4 regions of the Starkeya sp. ORNL1 genome follow, and region 3 is predicted to be linked to each of the others. Evidence: predicted binding sites of a transcription regulator. Region 3 holds the regulator's gene; each other region holds the start of a gene.
The links. Region 3 encodes PhoB, which activates phosphate uptake and scavenging genes when phosphate is short. Its sites were predicted from a motif close to TGTCATNNANCTGTCAT; they were not measured.
Positions count from the first base shown of each region.

Region 1: phnC (phosphonate ABC transporter ATP-binding protein) is a predicted target of PhoB. The motif match lies at 2,325-2,341, and genes of this name have one in related genera.
Region 2: phnA (phosphonoacetate hydrolase) is a predicted target of PhoB. The motif match lies at 2,339-2,355, and genes of this name have one in related genera.
Region 4: G3545_RS10305 (Na/Pi symporter) is a predicted target of PhoB. The motif match lies at 2,429-2,445, and genes of this name have one in related genera.

Region 1 is NZ_CP048834.1:2,565,445-2,569,653, forward strand. Features, by position in the region: gene phnE (phosphonate ABC transporter, permease protein PhnE) at 1-213, opposite strand, end outside; gene phnD (phosphonate ABC transporter substrate-binding protein) at 371-1,387, opposite strand; gene phnC (phosphonate ABC transporter ATP-binding protein) at 1,420-2,250, opposite strand; gene G3545_RS12360 (DUF1254 domain-containing protein) at 2,503-3,939, shown strand; gene G3545_RS12365 (AAA family ATPase) at 4,025-4,209, opposite strand, start outside.
Region 2 is NZ_CP048834.1:515,618-519,826, reverse strand. Features, by position in the region: gene G3545_RS02515 (alkaline phosphatase family protein) at 1-1,043, opposite strand, end outside; gene phnA (phosphonoacetate hydrolase) at 1,047-2,321, opposite strand; gene G3545_RS02505 (LysR substrate-binding domain-containing protein) at 2,486-3,385, shown strand; gene G3545_RS02500 (hypothetical protein) at 3,493-3,726, shown strand; gene G3545_RS02495 (hypothetical protein) at 3,937-4,209, shown strand, end outside.
Region 3 is NZ_CP048834.1:3,844,780-3,848,988, forward strand. Features, by position in the region: gene G3545_RS18260 (hypothetical protein) at 1-198, opposite strand, end outside; gene G3545_RS18265 (helix-turn-helix transcriptional regulator) at 469-1,422, opposite strand; gene phoB (phosphate regulon transcriptional regulator PhoB) at 1,545-2,246, opposite strand; gene phoU (phosphate signaling complex protein PhoU) at 2,267-2,980, opposite strand; gene pstB (phosphate ABC transporter ATP-binding protein PstB) at 3,008-3,832, opposite strand; gene pstA (phosphate ABC transporter permease PstA) at 3,840-4,209, opposite strand, start outside.
Region 4 is NZ_CP048834.1:2,113,426-2,117,634, forward strand. Features, by position in the region: gene G3545_RS10290 (3-deoxy-D-manno-octulosonic acid transferase) at 1-517, shown strand, start outside; gene lpxK (tetraacyldisaccharide 4'-kinase) at 587-1,606, shown strand; gene G3545_RS10300 (ferritin-like domain-containing protein) at 1,735-2,241, opposite strand; gene G3545_RS10305 (Na/Pi symporter) at 2,514-4,115, shown strand.

The sequences.
Region 1 (4,209 bases), 1.3 Mb from region 3:
CGGTCGCATGAAGTCGGCGCCGAGCGTCGCCATGTTGGCGGAATCGCGCCACAGCTGGGCCGGGTTCATCTCCGCCTCGTACCAGCAATAGACCAGCACGACGATGGCGACGGCGCCGCCGACGAGCTGGATCAGCCGGGTGCCGAGCGGCGTCACCGGCGGCGCCGGGGTCGCGAGCGCGGCAGAACGATGGGCGGCGTCGGAGAGGAGCATTTGCAACTTCATCCCGTCAGGTCGTCATCCCGGCCGCAGAGAAGCGAAGAGCCGGGATCGCTCTCCATTCTGCACGCGATCCCGGATCGGCCTTGCGGCCGTCCGGGATGACGTCTTTTTGGAACCCGAGCCGGCGCAGGCCGGCCCGAGAAGCCAATCACATGGTCGGGGTCTTCTTCGCCTGGGCTTCGAGGTCGGCGAGCTGGGCGTCGATGTCCTTCAGCTTCTTGGCCTTGTCCTCGGCCGAGAGCTTGTCGTCGTTCTGGGTCTTGATCTTGACCTTGAACAGCTCGAGCTGGCGGATCGGGATCAGCTGAGCGTTGGAGGAGGCGGCGAACAGGCCCCAGCCGTCGGAGGTCTTGGCGAGGACTTCACGCGCATGCGCCACTTCCTCGTCGGTGCCGAGGCGGCCATAGGTCATGAAGAAGGTGTAGATCTTGGCCTTCAGGTCGGCGGGGAGATCCTTGCGCCACACCAGCGGGTCGCCGGCGATCAGCGGGGAGCGCCACACTTCCTTGATCTTCTTGGCTTCTTCCGGACGGGTCTGCTGCAGGCGGGTCATGTTCTCGGTGTTGTTGGTCGCGAAGTCGACCTGCTTGTTGGCGACCGCGAGCAGATTGCCCTCATGGTTGCCGGTGACGACGCGCTTGTAGCACTTGTTCGGATCGACATTGTTCAGGGCGAACACATAATAGCTCGGCACCAGGAAGCCCGAGGTGGAGTTCGGGTCGCCATTGCCGAAATTATAGCCCTTCGTGCAGTCGAGCACGTCCTTCAGATTGTTGATGTCGCTGCGATCGGCATTGGTGACGATCAGCGCGTAGTAGCCGCGCGAGCCATCGGGCTTCGCGGTCTGCACGAACACTTCGCCATCGGCGCGATCAACCGCTTCCATGGCCGACTTGTTGCCGAACCAGCCGATATCGACCTTCTTGAAGCGCATGCCTTCGATGACGCCGGCATAGTCGCCGACGAAGAACGGCTTCACCGGGATGCCGATCGCCTTTTCGAGATCCTTCAGCAGGGGCTCGAAGCTCTTGGCGAGGTTGGCCGAGGATTCGGTGGAGATGAAGCCGAAATTCAGCTGCTTGATCTCTTCGGCGGCGCGGGCGGGCGCTGCCAGCGGGGCCGCGAGGGCAGCCAGCGCAAGGCCGGCGGCGAGAAGGCGCTTCATGATCGTCGCTCCTGTTCCAGGACGAGTGGTGTTCACGAGACGTGCGCCGGCTCGCGGGCGGGGATTTCGCCCGACACCGCGAACTGGCTGGGAAGAATGAGTTCCTCGGCGCTGGCGCCGTAGAGTTCGGTGAGGAAGGCCGCGTCGATGCGGCTGGCCGGCCCGTCGAACACGACGCGCCCGGCATTCATCGCGACCACGCGGTCGAAATAGGCGGTGGCGTAATCCACCTGGTGCAGCGAGACGACCAGCGCGATGCCATGGTCGCGGCTCATCGTCACCAGCGTGTCCATCACCCGCTTGGCCGACTTCGGATCGAGCGAGGCGATGGGCTCATCGGCCAGCACCAGCTTGGCGCCCTGCACCAGGGCGCGGGCGATGGCGACGCGTTGCTGCTGGCCGCCGGAAAGCTCGCGGGCCTTCTTGCCCGCGTGCGCCTGGATGCCGACCTCGGCGAGCGCGGCAAGCGCAGTGCGGCGCTCATCATCGTTCCAGAAGCCGAACGTGCCGCGGAAAGCGTTGACGCGGCCGAGCGCACCGACCAGCACATTGGTCATCACGCTGAGCCGGCCAACCAGGGCGAATTGCTGGAACACCAGGCCGATATGGCGGCGGGCGCGGCGCACCTCGCGCGACAGCCGCCCGCTATCCTGCACCCCCACGCCGAAGGAGGTGACCTTGCCCGAGCCCTTGTCGGCCAGCGCGAGACCGGAGGCGATGCGGATGAGAGTGGACTTGCCGGAGCCGGAAGCGCCGATCAGCGCCACGCGCTCGCCCTCCCCGATCGAGAGCGAGACATTGTCCACGGCACGCATGGCGCCGTAGGTCTTGCTCACGCGGTCGAGTTCGAGCGCAGCCGCCATGCAGGGGTTCCTCGCCAGCCTCGTTAAGACCGGATCGGCGTAGCGGGCGCGGATGACAGCTGGATGAACATTCCGCTACGGAAATATGACAACCCAGGGGCGTCATGTTCGCGCTGCAATTGCAGCCGCGGATTCGATGGAGCGGTGCGATGAAGGAGATTAAGGTTCGCCCGGCGCCCGCCTGAGGCAGCAGACCAGGGCAGTCCCGCGCTGGTGGACGTGCCGTACCGACGGGCGTGCAGGGAGGGCGGAATGAATTTTTATCCTATGCGGGCAACCGCGGCGATCGCCGCCGCGGTCATGGTCAGCCTTGCCGGTCCGCCGGCACATGCACAGTCCGCATCCGAGGGGCCGGATGTCGCGACATTGGCGCGCGATGCCTATGTCTATTTCTACCCCATGGTCACCATGGACCTGACGCGCAAGCAGCTCATCAATTCGCCGCCGGGCACCGGCATAGGCGGGCCGATGAACTCCTTCGTCAATATCCCCGCCTTCCCGGCGGCGGATATGCGAGCCGTGGTGCGGCCGAACTTCGACACGCTCTATTCCTCCGGCTGGCTCGACTTGACCAGGGAGCCGATGGTGGTCTCCGCGCCGGACACCGGCGGGCGCTATTATCTGCTGCCGATGCTCGACATGTGGAGCGACGTATTCGCCTCGCCGGGCTGGCGCACCACCGGGACCAAGGCCGGCAATTTCCTCGTGACCCCGCCGGGCTGGACCGGCACGGTGCCGGACGGCGTGACCCGCATCGGCGCGACCACGCCCTATGTCTGGATCATCGGCCGCACCAAGACCGACGGTCCTCCGGACTATGACGCCGTGCACAAGGTGCAGGCCGGCTACACGATCACCCCACTCTCCGCATGGGGCAAGGGCGCGCCGCCCAAGGTGGAGCAGAAGATCGACCCGAGCGTCGACATCAAGACACCGCCCAAGACCCAGGCCGACACCATGGCGGGAGCGGCCTACTTCGCTTACGCGGCCGAGCTCCTGAAGCTGCATCCGCCGCATGCCACCGACCAGCCGATCATCGCGCAGATGAAGCAGCTCGGCATCGAGCCGGGCAAGAGCTTCGATGCCTCCAGGCTCGACCCGCAGGTGAAGAAGGCGATCGACGCCGCGCCCGCCGCCGGGCAGCGACTGATGGCCTGGAAGGTGCCGACGCTCGCCCGCGTCGCCAATTACTGGTCGATGAACACCGACACCATGGGCGTGTACGGCAATTACTATCTCAAGCGGGCCATCGTGGCGCAGCTCGGGCTCGGGGCGAACCTGCCGGAGGATGCCATCTATCCGCTGAACCTCGCCGATGCCGACGGCAAGCCGCTCGACGGCGCCAACCAGTACACGCTCACCTTCCCGCCCGGCCGCACGCCGCCGGTCAACGCCTTCTGGTCGGTGACGCTCTATGACAATGAGGGCTTCCAGGTGGCGAACCCGCTGAACCGTTTCGCGGTGAGCAGCTGGATGCCCTTTGTCACCGACGCCGACGGCACGCTGACGCTGTATTTCCAGAATGAGAGCCCGGGCAAGGACAAGGAAGCCAATTGGCTGCCGGCGCCGAAGGGGCCGTTCAACCTGACCATGCGGCTCTATGCGCCGAAACCCGACGCATTGACCGGGCAATGGGACCCGCCGACGATCCAGCGCGTGCAAGTACTGCCGGGACTGGCAGTGCAGTGAAGCGCGAACGCGCGCGGTGAACGGGGCGGCGGCCTGCGGGCCGCTGCTCTTATGTGCAGCGGAAGCGAGGCAAGGTGCTCCCGCTTCACGCCTCCTCCTCTTCATCGTCCTCGTCTTCGGCGAACTGCCCGAAGCGCCGCAGCCCGTCGATCCAGGTCTCGCCATCCCGCTTCAGCACCGTGCGCGGCCGAACCGCGCCGCTCGCGGCCAGCGCGTTGGCTAGCGCCTGCGAATGCGTCACCAGCCAGACCTGCGTGCGGCGCGAGGCGG
Region 2 (4,209 bases), 3.0 Mb from region 3:
TTCACCGCGAGGCAGGAGCCGGGCACGCCGAATTCGTTGGGGGCGTCGTCGCCCTTCAGGGAGATGGCGAAGGCGAGGCCGTGGTGCGACGCCTGGCCGACCGTTCCCAGGTCCTCAGGACAGATCACGACACCGGCCCAAGGGCGCGAATGGAGGAAATCGTCGAGCGCGTCGAGCCGGGCCGCATGGTCGGGATGAACATAGACCAGCGCCGAGGTGCCGTTGGCGGCAATCACCACGTCCTCGGACCGCATCGAAGCTTTCAGGCCTGCGGTGACCAGTTCGTCCTCGATGTCGACGATGCCGGTCACCGTCTCGTGGCCGTGGTCGGAGCCGGCAATGAGCAGCACCTCGTCGCCGCCCTCGCGCAGGCGTTCTACCGCCGCGATGATTATGCCGAGATTGCGGTCGGCCTCGCGCAGCACGGCGAGATTTTCCGGCGAGCCGAGCGGCCGCTCGTGCTGGATATGGTCCGGCTCACCGAACCAGATCACCGCGAGAGCAGGAGCCGCCTCGCCAAGCGCCTCGGTGATGAAGCGCTCCGTCATGGCGCGGTCGCCGGCGACGTCCAGCGCGATGTCGAGCTGGCGGGCCAGCGGCGTGCGCCCCGGACCATAGGAGCCGGCGCGGTGATGGACCTGCCCGTGGCCGTCGGGATCGTGCGCATAGGCAGCGCCGGGCGAGACATTGTTGAAGATGATCGCGCCGCCATGGTTGGCCACGCGCTCGGCCATGGTCGGCATGGCGAGCGATCGCCCCGTCACCTGGCGCTTCCATTGCAGAAAGTCGGGCAGGCCGGCATCGTGACGGACCAGGCGCCCCTCCTCCATCAGCACCATGGTGTTGCCCTGGAGCTCATGGCGAGCCGGATAGCAGCCGGTCGCCAGTGTCGAGGACACCACACGGGTGGCAGACGGGAAGGCCGAGCGATAGGCGGAGAAGCGCTCGGCGCGCTCAGCGAGCGCGGCGAGATGGGGTGTCCGCCGTTCATCGACGAAATCGCGGCGAAGCCCATCGAGCATGACGATGACGGCGCGGCGCATCCCCTACCCCACCCGGTTCAAGGCAAAGTCGAAAATGTCGAAGTTGCGCAGCGCTTCCGGCACCGGCTCGGTGCCGCGCAGCGGGTGCGAGAGGATGAAAGGCACGCTCTGCTCGGAAAGACTGCCGTGCGAGCGCAGCCGCTCGCCTGCGAGCTGGCTGAGGTCGTGGTCGACGGCACGGGCGCCGAGCGCGACGCCGGCCGCGCCGACGGCGACGATGTCGGCCTCGCGATCCCCAGGCATTTCGAAGCGGGCGGCCGCCTCATCACCGGGCAAGGCCAGCGCCACACCCGGTTTTGCCCGAATCCGTTCGAGCACCGTGGCGGGGTCAATGCCGTCCCTGAGAATGTGGATGCGGACGAAGCCGCCGAGCGCGCCATGATGGCGCACGAAAGGATCGGTGATCGGGCAGATGACGCGGGTAGCGCCCTCCCCGAATTCCGCATCCAGCACGTCGCCGAGATAGACCACGCTGGGTGCTCCGTCCGGCCCGGCCATGTCGGTCATGCCGTGATCGGCGGTGACTCCGACGATGGCGCCGAGTTCGATCAGCCGGCCGAGCCGCTGGTCGACGGCAGCCATGAAGGCCAGCGCTTCCTCGGTCTCGGGCGCGTGCTTGTGCTGCACATAGTCGGACAGCGAGAGATAGAGCACGTCGGCGCGCCCGGCCTCGATGAGCCGGATGCCGGCATCGAGCACGAAGAGCGACAGCTCTGCCGAATACTGAGCCGGCTTCGGAACGCCGACGAAGGCCGCCGCATTGGCGATGCCGTGCTCTTCCTCCGTGGAGGCGTCGGCATACTCCGCCGAGAAGGCGATGGCGCCGAGACCGGGCGTGAGCGTAAGCCCATGGGCGAGCGCCTTGCGCAGCTTGTCCTTCGCGGTCACCACGGCGACCCGGCTGCCGGCGCTGGCAAGGCCGGCGAGGATGGTCGGTGCCCGCATCAGCGCCGCGTCCAGCATCATCACGGTCTCGCCGGTCTCGCGGTCGAGATAGAAATTGCCGGCGACGCCATGGACCGTCGGCGGCGCGCCGCAGACGATGGAGACATTGTTGGGATTGGTGAAGGTCGGCATCGCCGCCAGCGCCAGCGCTTCGAACCCGTCGCCCCGCATCTGCGTCAGGGTCGGGATGACGCCTGCCGCCTGCGCCGCCTCGATATAGGCCGGGTCACATCCGTCGAAGCAGATGACCACCACCGGCTGCACCGGCTTGCGATAGCGCCGCGCATTCACGACAACGTATTCGCGAGACGCATCGGCGTCCTGCCTTGACATATCCATCAACACCAATCCGTAATAAAACTGTCGCACTCAACGCATAAGCTTGTGCGTTTTTCAGTTGTCTTTAGCCGTTGTTATGTATGATCTATTATTGAGTGGTGAGGCTTGGAGTAAAGCGATATTAGTTCCGTCATCGTGTGAGATTTCGGAACAGATGAATGCGGCGCAATCTTCCGCCCCTCAAGGCAATGGTGGCGTTCGAAGCAGTGGCCCGCATCGGCAGCGTGACCGGCGCGGCGGACGAGCTCGGGGTGACGCACAGCGCGGTGAGCAAGCAGCTCTCGGTGCTCGAAGCCTGGCTCGGCGTGCCGCTGTTCGCGAGCAATCGGCGGCAAATGCTGCCGACGGCAGCCGCTGCCCAACTCGCGACAGCGACCGGCGCGGCGTTCGACCTGATGGCCTCGGCTATCGAGACGATGGCGCCACAGGCTGCGCCGGAAGTGCTGCGGGTCATCGCGCCGGCGACCTTCGCGATGCGCTGGCTCATCCCTCGCCTGCCGATGTTCCAGGCCCAGATCGGTGACGTCGACGTGCTGGTGCGGCCGACGCACACCACCGAGAATTGGGCCGACATCCCCTTCGACGTGGTCATCCGCCGCGGCGATGCGCTGCCTTCCGATCTGCGCGTGGTGTCGCTGTTCCGCGAGGAGATCACACTGGTGGCGAGAGCCGACATCGTTGGCGACGTCCTCGGCGACCACGCCAGGGAGGGCCCCTCGCGCCTGACTGGGAGCCAGTTGCTCGAAGCCGTGACCCGCCCGGGAGAACTCTCAAGGTGGCTCATTGCAGCCGGGCTACCGCCCGACCAGGCCGGCCGGGCGACGCGATTCGGCCATTTCTACATCGCGCTGGAGGCGGCGCTCGCCGGCCAGGGACTATTGGCCGCGCCGATCGAAGTGGTCGCCGACCTGCTGGCGCGCGGCGAATTGGTCGAACCGTTTCCCGATCTGCGCATCGCCGGCCCCGACTATCGGCTCGGTTATGATTCCGGCGGCCCCCATGCCTTGCTGGCTGCCGCGTTCGCGGACTGGCTCTCGAACGAAGCGCTCATGAGATGACGCCATGCGGTCGTGTGCGGCGCCTCGCCGCCGCGCCGAGCCGCCACCGGCGGGAACGTCGTGTCCCTCTACATGGTTAGGCTTCCACCATCATAGAGGAAGCCGCCATGACAAGCCCCACCAGTCCGCCCAAGACCCCCGAGCCGAACCGGCCGGACATCCCGCCGCCGGCGGAGAACCCCGACCGCACGCCCTCGCCCATCGAGGACCCGGCAACTCCACCCGGCCAGTCGCCGGATATCGTCCCCGGCATCGACCAGCCCGAAGACCAGCCTGGCGAAACGCCTGTGGAACTCCCGCCGGATGGCGGTTCACCGGAGCCGACACGGTCGAATATCTGATCGCGGCCGGTCGAACCGCGCTGAAATCATCGGCAAGATCGGTGCGTGGGTGTAATGATTCTAAGATCGCAGCCCGCGGCGCGTGGAGCCGCTGGCCGAAAGCGTGATCGGCCTTGGCTGCGACAAGCCGGAGTGGGCGGAACCAACCGCCCCTTTGCCGTGGTGGCTGGCCGGCGAATGGTCGCCGGCGGGTGCGCAGAAGGAGGGAACATGAACACCGCCAATCTTCAGCTCGAGGGCCTGCTGCTCGCCCTCTCCGCGCTGTGCATGACGATGAAACAGAAGGGCCTCCTCAGCGACGCCGAGATCCACGATGCCTTGCGCGCTGCGGAGACCGCGGCGAAGGCGCGCGGTGACACCTCGGACCTGCGCACCGCCAATATCGACGCCATCCATTTTCCCATCCGCTTCCTGAAGCGGGCGCTGGAATCCGGGCCGGACGGGCTCGACTTCTGCGGGATCGCCTCGCGGGTGGGGTCAACG
Region 3 (4,209 bases):
GCCCGTGGCCGACCCTTTGACTGACGCAGCATCGCTTTCTGTGGGCGCTGCCGCCGCGCTTTCCGGGTTCGATTGGCGCGCTGTGGCGGTGCCGAGCGTCTGGTTGCACGCGGCCGTGGCGAGGCCGAGCGCGAGAAGTATCCATGCCTTCATGTCGTTTTCTTCCGCCTCCGCGGTGGTTGGTGCCGACCCAGCCACGCGGCGCGCCTGCGGCCCGCCGTCCGACGATGCGATGCCTACGACGGCAGAACGTTGAGCGTCTCGGCGCCCGGCGAACGAACTATGCAGGGGGCGAACAGGCGGGTCGGGATGAGCGGAAAACTGAGAACAGCCCTCATCCCCGGACTTGATCCGGGGATCCAGCGAAGCCGCACGCACCTCGTCGAAGTCTGGGTACCCGGGTCAAGCCCGGGCATGAGGGCGTATGGAGCGGGCCAAGTCGGCTCAAGCGAACTCTGAACCCGCCTCTCAAAAACGCCGGTGCATCGCCTCGGCGCGTACCTGCGAGGGGGTCATGGCGTAGCGGCGGCGGAAGGCGCGGTTGAAACTGGAGAGGTCGCTGAATCCCGCCTCGAACGCAATCGCCGCAATGGTGCGCCCGCCGTCCGGCGCGTCGAGCAGCCGGAAGGCGAAATCCAGCCGGCAGTCGCGCAGGAACTCGGAGAAGCTCGCGCCCTCCGCCTCGAACAGGCGCTGGATGTAGCGCGGGGTGATGCCCTGGCGGCGCGCCACCACTTCGATGCCGAGGCCGGGATCACCGAGCCGGGCGCGCATGTGCCGCTTCACCAGTTCGAGCCGGGCCGCACCGACGCCGCGCATGTTGCGGGCGCCGCCGCCTGGAACGGCGGCGTCGAGCAGCAGCGCCACCAGATCATAAAGATGATCCGCCGCGACGCGGCCGGCCCTCTCGCCTTGCGGCGGCGTGCGGCGGAGCAGGTCTGAATAGCCGGCAAACAGGTTCATGCCGGATGTCGCCTCGGGGAGGAAGTAGCAGGGCCGCTCATCGATGCGCGGCACCAGTTTCTTCAGCCGGGTCCGGTCGAGATTGACCACTTTCAGGCGGGTCTCGGGGAGGCGGCAGGAATTGTGCGCGCTCTGATCGATGATCATCAGGGCGCCGGGCGCGATCTTCACCGCGGCGCGGCCCTCGACCGAGGCCTCATGCTCCGTGGTGTGGATCATCAGCTGATAGGCGTCGCGCCCGTCATTCAGCATTTCGCGGGTGCGGGTGCCGGCGACCGGGGAATAGCTGGCCTCGGCGACCAGCACATTGCCGGGCAGCTGGAATGCCGCGAGCTCGACGCGGAAATTCTCGGGGTCCAGGGGACTGAATTCCATGCCGGCGGCGTGGCGGCCGACAAAGTCATGCACGAAGGCGAGCCGGTCCCGGCGCGGCACGTCGTCGGTGGAAAGGCGCTGCATCGGTCCCCCGCTAGGTATCGACCCAGCGAAGGGGTGGAGTGGACGGCCTGAATGTGCGGTGAACACGTGACGCAGCGTCCGCCCGGGACGCGCAATCGCCATCAGCGATGGGTGACGCCCGCTCAGTGCGCGCGGGCGAACATCTCGTTGAATGAGTAGCCGGAGCCGCGGACGGTGCGGATCGGGTCGGGCTGGCGCGGGCGATTCAGAGCCTTGCGCAGGCGCCCGACATGCACGTCCACGGTGCGCTCGTCGATATAGACGTCCTGGCCCCACACGCCGTCGAGCAATTGCTCGCGGGTGAAGACGCGGCCGGGCGACTGCATCAGGAACTCCAGCAGGCGGAACTCGGTCGGGCCAAGATGCAGCTCGCGTCCCGCGCGGTAGACCCGCTTGGTCTCGCGATCGAGCTCGATGTCGCCGGCGCGCAGCAGGGTGGCGATGTGGTCCGGCTTGGCGCGGCGCAGCAGCGCCCGCACGCGGGCGATCAGCTCCGGCACCGAGAACGGCTTCACCACATAGTCATCGGCGCCGGTGGCGAGGCCGCGCACCCGCTCGGTCTCCTCGCCGCGGGCGGTGAGCATCAGCACCGGCATGCGCTCGGTCTCCGGCCGGGCGCGCAGGCGCCGGCAGAGCTCGATGCCGGACAGGCCCGGCAGCATCCAGTCGAGGATGACGAGATCCGGTACGCTTTCGCGCAGCCGGGTCTCGGCCTCATCGCCACGCCCGACGCTTTCGACCGCGTAGCCCTCGGATTCCAGATTGTAGCGAAGAAGGAGGGTGAGGGGCTCCTCATCCTCCACGATCAGTATGTTGGTCGGCATGACCCGTCTTTCCGCTCAGATCAAGCAGGGAACGCCACGCTGGTGATGCTGGTGGTGTCCTGCTTCGGGCGTTCCTCGGCGGGAAGCTGGCCAGTCACCAGATAATGCACCGTCTCGGCGATGTTGGTGGCGTGGTCGCCGATACGCTCGATGTTCTTGGCGCAGAACAGCAGATGCGTGCACAGCGAGATGTTGCGCGGGTCTTCCATCATATAGGTGAGGAGTTCGCGGAACAGCGAGGTGTAGAGAATGTCGATCTCGCCGTCGCGCTTCCACACCTGGAGCGCGCGGGCGTCGTCGCGGCTGGCATAGGCGTCGAGCACCTCTTTCAGCTGCTCCAGCACCATGCCCGACATATGCTCCACGCCGCGCACCAGCTTCTGCGGATGGAACTCGCCGGTCAGCGCGAGGACGCGCTTGCCGGTGTTCTTGGCGAGGTCGCCGATGCGCTCGAGGTCGTTGGCGACGCGCATGGCGGCGACGATCTCGCGCAGATCGTGCGCGAGCGGCTGGCGGCGGGCGATGGTGAGGATGGCCTTCTCCTCGATCTCGCGCTGCAGCAGGTCCACCGGACCGTCGAGCACGATGACCTTCTGCGCCAGCTCGGCGTCGCGCTTGACGAGCGCCTGCACGGAATCGGCCACCAGCCGCTCCGCCTGGCCGCCCATCTCCACGACCTTGCGGCCAAGATCCTTCAGGTCCGCGTCGAAGGACGAGACGATATGCTCAGTCATGGGTCAAGCCTCTCACGTCGCCCGGCATCAGCCGAAGCGGCCGGTGATGTAGTCGCGGGTGCGCTGCTCGCGCGGATTGGTGAAGATCTCGTTGGACGGGCCGACCTCGATCAGCTCGCCGAGATAGAAGAAGGAGGTGAGGTCGGCGCAGCGGGCGGCCTGCTGCATGTTGTGCGTCACGATGACGATGGTGAAGTCCTGCTTCAGCTCGTCGATCAGGTCCTCGATCTTGGAGGTCGAGATCGGGTCGAGCGCCGAGGTCGGCTCGTCGAGCAGGATGACTTCCGGCTTCACCGCGATGGTGCGGGCGATGCACAGGCGCTGCTGCTGGCCGCCCGACATGCCGAGGGCGGAAGTGTGGAGACGGTCCTTGGTCTCCTCCCAGATGGCGGCCTTGCGCAAGCACCATTCGACGCGCTCGTCCATCGCCGCCTTGCCGAGGCTCTCATGCAGCTTCACGCCGAAGGCGATGTTGTCGTAGATCGACATCGGGAACGGCGTCGGCTTCTGGAACACCATGCCGATGCGCGAGCGCACCACGGTGGAATCGAGGTTCTTGCCGAGCAGGTCGACGCCGTCGAAGCTGATCTTGCCTTCGGCGCGCTGGCCCGGATAGAGCGCATACATGCGGTTGAAGATGCGCAGCAGCGTGGACTTGCCGCAGCCCGACGGCCCGATCATCGCGGTAACCCGCTTCTCGGGAATCTCGAAATTGATGTTCTTCAGCGCGTGGTTGTCGCCGTAGTAGAAATTCAGCTTCTCGACCTTGAGCTTGGTCGCGGCGGAGCCGACGACGTTGGCGCGGTTGACGGCGGCGGCGATGTCGAGGGAGGTGTCGGGTGCAAAGTTCATGGCCGGCTCACTTCATCTTCGCCAGGACAAGGCGGGAGAGGATGTTGAGGGTCAACACCCCAACGGTGATGATCAGCGCGCCGGCCCAGGCGAGGGCGACCCAATCGTCGAACGGGCTGGCGGCGTATTGATAGATGGCGATCGGCAGGCTGGCCATAGGCCGCGACAGGTCGATCGACCAGCCGTTATTGCCGAGCGAGGTGAAGAGCAGCGGCGCGGTCTCGCCGGCGGCGCGGGCGAGCGCGAGCAGGATGCCGGTGGTGATGCCGGCGCGCGCCGCGCGCCAGGTCACCATGGTCACGACCTTCCATTGCGGCGCGCCGAGCGCGAAGGCTGCCTCGCGCAGGCCGATCGGCACCAGGTTCAGCATGTCCTCG
Region 4 (4,209 bases), 1.7 Mb from region 3:
CGCCGTGCCCGACCTGCTCACCATCATCGCGCCGCGCCATCCGCAGCGCGGCCAGGCCATCATCGAGGCGGCGAATGCCGAGCAGGTGCCGGCGGTGCTGCGCAGCGACGGCTATCTCCCCGATCGCGGCACGCAGCTCTATGTCGCCGACACCATCGGCGAGCTCGGCCTGTTCTACAGCCTTGCCCGGATCGCGCTGCTCGGCCGCTCGGTGATCGGCCGCGGCGGGCAGAACCCGATCGAGGCGGCAAAGCTCGGTGCCGCCATCGTGCACGGGCCGAATGTCGGTAATTTCGAGGAGGTCTATCAGCGCCTCGATGCCGCGAACGGGGCGATCACGGTCACTGATGCGGCGACGCTGGCGGACGCGGCGCGGCGGCTGCTGACCGACGAGGCCGAGCGCGCGCGCATGGTCGCAGCGGCGCAAGCGACGATTACCTCGCTCAGTGGCGCGCTGGACCGTACATTGGCGGCAATCGATCCCTATCTAGTGCAGATACGGCTCGAACGACATTGAGCTCTCCGGTCGGATGAACCATCCGACCGACAAGAAAGTGCTCTGGATTCAAACTGCTGAAAGGCCAGCATGCGCGCGCCCGATTTCTGGTGGCGACGGGAGCGGACCGCCGCAGCCTCCCTGCTTGCCCCGTTCGGTGCGCTCGCCGGCGCCTATGCTTCCGCGCGCATGAAGCGCGAGGGCCGCAGCGTCGGCATTCCGGTGATCTGCGTCGGCAATCCCACGGTCGGCGGCGCCGGCAAGACGCCGACCGCCATCCATCTCGCCCATCGCCTCGCCGGCCTCGGGCGGCGCGCGGTGTTCCTGACGCGCGGCTATGGCGGTACCCTGCACGGGCCAGCGGTTGTCGACCCCAATCGCCACAGCTCGGCCGAGGTCGGCGACGAGCCGCTGCTGCTGGCGCGCGCCGCCCCGGTCATTGTCGGCCGGGACCGTGTGGTCGCCGCGCTCGGCGCCGAACGCCTGGGCGCCGAGGCCCTGGTGATGGATGACGGCTTCCAGAACCCAGCGCTCACCAAATCGCTGTCGATCCTGGTGGTCGATGCCGGCGTCGGCATCGGCAATGGGCTGTGCGTGCCGGCCGGGCCGCTGCGGGCGCCGCTGGCACCGCAATTCGCCCGCGCCGACGCGCTGCTGCTGGTCGGCGAAGGCGCGCCGGGCGATGAGGTCGGCATTGCTGCCAGGGCCGCCGGGCTGCCGGTGCTGCATGGCCGCCTCGCCCCGGAAGCCGGCGCCGTGGCGCGGCTGATCGGGCGCCGGCTCTATGCCTTTGCCGGCATTGGGCGGCCGTCCAAGTTCTTCGAGACGCTGGATGCGGTCGGCATCCGCCCGGCGCAGAAGCGGGCCTTCCCCGACCACCATGTATTCACCGAAGGCGAGGTCGACACGCTGCTGCGCGAGGCCGATGCCGGCGACTACACGCTGGTGACCACGGAAAAGGACGCCGCCCGCCTCGCCAGCAATACCGCCGGCCGCACGCTGCTGCGCGCCGCCGAGGTGCTGCCGGTCCGGCTGGTGCCGGACGAGGCGAGCGGGCTCGAACTCGACCGTCTCCTCGCCAAGGCGCTGGCCCCGGCGCGGGCGGTGTGAGGTCTTTCCCAAAGGGCGTCATCCCGGCCGCAGCGAAGCGGAGACCCGGGATCGCGTGACAATAGAGAACGTCATGCGATCCCGGATATGGCCTGACGGCCATTCCGGGATGACGACTATGGGAACGATCAGCTCGCGGCGCGGACGTTGAGCTTGGATTCCGCCACCTTGGTAAGCTTGGCGTCGGCGGCCTTCTCCTCCTCCAGGGTGCGGGCCAGCACGGCGGCGCAGTCGGCGCGGCCAAGCTGCTTGGCCCAGGCGATCAGGGTGCCGTAGCGCGTGATCTCGTAATGTTCCACCGCCTGCGCGGCGGCAGCCAAGGCGGCATCGAGCACTTCCTTGTCGGAGATGTCGCCGCTGATCTCCTCGGCTTCCTTGATGATGCCGTCGATCGCCGGGCACGTGACGGTCTTGGCCTCGGCGCCGTGCATGCGGAACACCTCCTCCAGCCGCGATACGTGCTGTTCGGTCTCCTTCAGATGGCTCTTGAAGCCGGCCTTCAGCGTCGCGTCCGTGGTCTTGTCGATCATTTCCGGCAGCGCTTTCAGGATGCGCTTCTCTGCATAATAGATGTCGCGCAGCGTATGCACGAACAGATCATCCATCGTCTTGATGTCTTTGGTGAAGAAACCCATGATTCTTCCTCCTGCCGTTGCCGGTTTGGCTGGTATTGAGATGTGTTTCTCGGAGACGGCGGCGCTCTTCTGCGCGGCCAGTGCCCATCAACGATCGGTCGGGCGGCATGTTCCCTCGCCGCGCGACATTTCAGCGGCGCGGCGGCGATTCTTCTGCGCGCGACAGTCGCTTGATACCGGCGACGACTTTCATATAACTGTCATATTACCAGTCTAGGCGATCGCGGCTCCGGCCTGCAGAACCCCGCCGCCGGCTCGCAGGACCCGCATTGATGATCCAGACTATCGCCACGGCCCTCGGCGGGCTCGGCATCTTCTTCGCGGGCATGTATCTGCTGAAGGAGAACCTCAAGAAACTGGCGGGCCGGCGCTTCAAGCAGCTGGTCGCGATGTGGACGCGGGGGCGCTTCGCCGGCCTCGGTCTCGGCGTCGTCGCCGGCGGCGTGATGCAGAGCACCACCGCCGTCACCTTCATCCTCGCCAGCATGATCGCGAGCGGCCTGCTCGGCGTCGGCGCGGCGCTGCCGATCATCACCGGCGCCAATGTCGGCGCCACCTTCCTGATCCTGATCGCGACCCTCAACATCCAGCTGTTCGTGCTGTTCGTGCTGGGGATCGCCGGCATCTCCTTCACCTTCGACCGGCTGTCCGAGTTCCGCACCGTCGCCTCCGCCATCTTCGGCGTCGGGCTGGTGTTCTTCGGGCTGAAGATGCTGCAGACCGGGGTGGTGCCGCTGACCCAGGAGCCCTGGTTCGCCAGCCTGCTGACGCTGGCCGGGCCCTCGCTCATCATCCCGCTGCTGGTGGCCAGCGTGCTGACGGTGCTGGCGCAGTCCAGCACCTCGGTGGTGCTGCTGGTCATCACGCTCGCCACCGCCGGCGGCCTCACCTTCGAGCAGGCGATGATGGGCATCTATGGCGCCAATCTCGGCTCCAGCGCCCAGAACTATCTGCTGTCGTCGAGCCTCAATGGCCGGCCGAAGCAGGTCGCGATGTACCAGATCTCGTTCAACCTCATCACCGCCGCGGTGATGCTGCCGCTGTTCGTGATCGAGCGCTTCGGCCATGTGCCGCTGATCGAGGAACTGGTTCAATCGGTGAGCGATACGCTGGCGACGCGGCTCGCCTTAGTGCAGGTGACGTTCAATGTCGTCGGCGCCACGCTGATGACGATGCTGCTGCCCTATCTGCGCCGGTTCCTGGCGCACCGCTTCCCGCCGCTGCCCGACGAGGACGATGCCGAGCCCGCCTATATCCACGACCAGGCGGCGCAGGAGCCGGATTCCGCGCTCGACCTCGCGCGGCTGGAGCAGCGCCGGCTCGCCTCCTATCTGCCGCGCTATCTCGAGGTCGCCCGTCACCCCTCGAGGGATGCGCCGGCGCGGCTGGACCGGCAGAATCGCAGCTTCACCGTGCTAGGCACCACGGTGCGCGATTTCCTCACCGGGCTGCGGGAGGCGCCGTTCGACGCGGTGGGCTATGACCGGCTGAACCGCGCCATCAATCTGCAGCGCCTGCTCGACGGCCTCAACGAGACGCTGGTCGAGCTCGCCCGCACCTCGCGCCTCACCGACGACGCGGCGCTGGCGCGCCGGCTGCTCGCCAATGTGGTGGAGGGCATCGATGCGGTGCTGCTCACCCTGGTCGACGCGCTGGGCGACGCCTCGGGCGAGGACCGCGCGCTGTTCCGGGCCATGACGCGCCATCGCGGCGAGGTGATGCACGGCCTGCGTGAAGCCTATCTCGCCGCCGACGCCCACCTCTCCACCGCCGAGAAGGGCACGATCCTGATCGTCACCAACCTCGCCGAGCGCGCGCTGTGGCTGCTGGGGCAGATCGCCGAACAGGAAGAGACGGTGCGGGCGGGTAATTAACCACGTCGAAAAGAACCACGTCATCCTGAGGTGCGAGCGTAGCGAGCCTCGAAGGATGCCCGTCCCCGAGGACCGTCATCTGCTTCAGCATCCT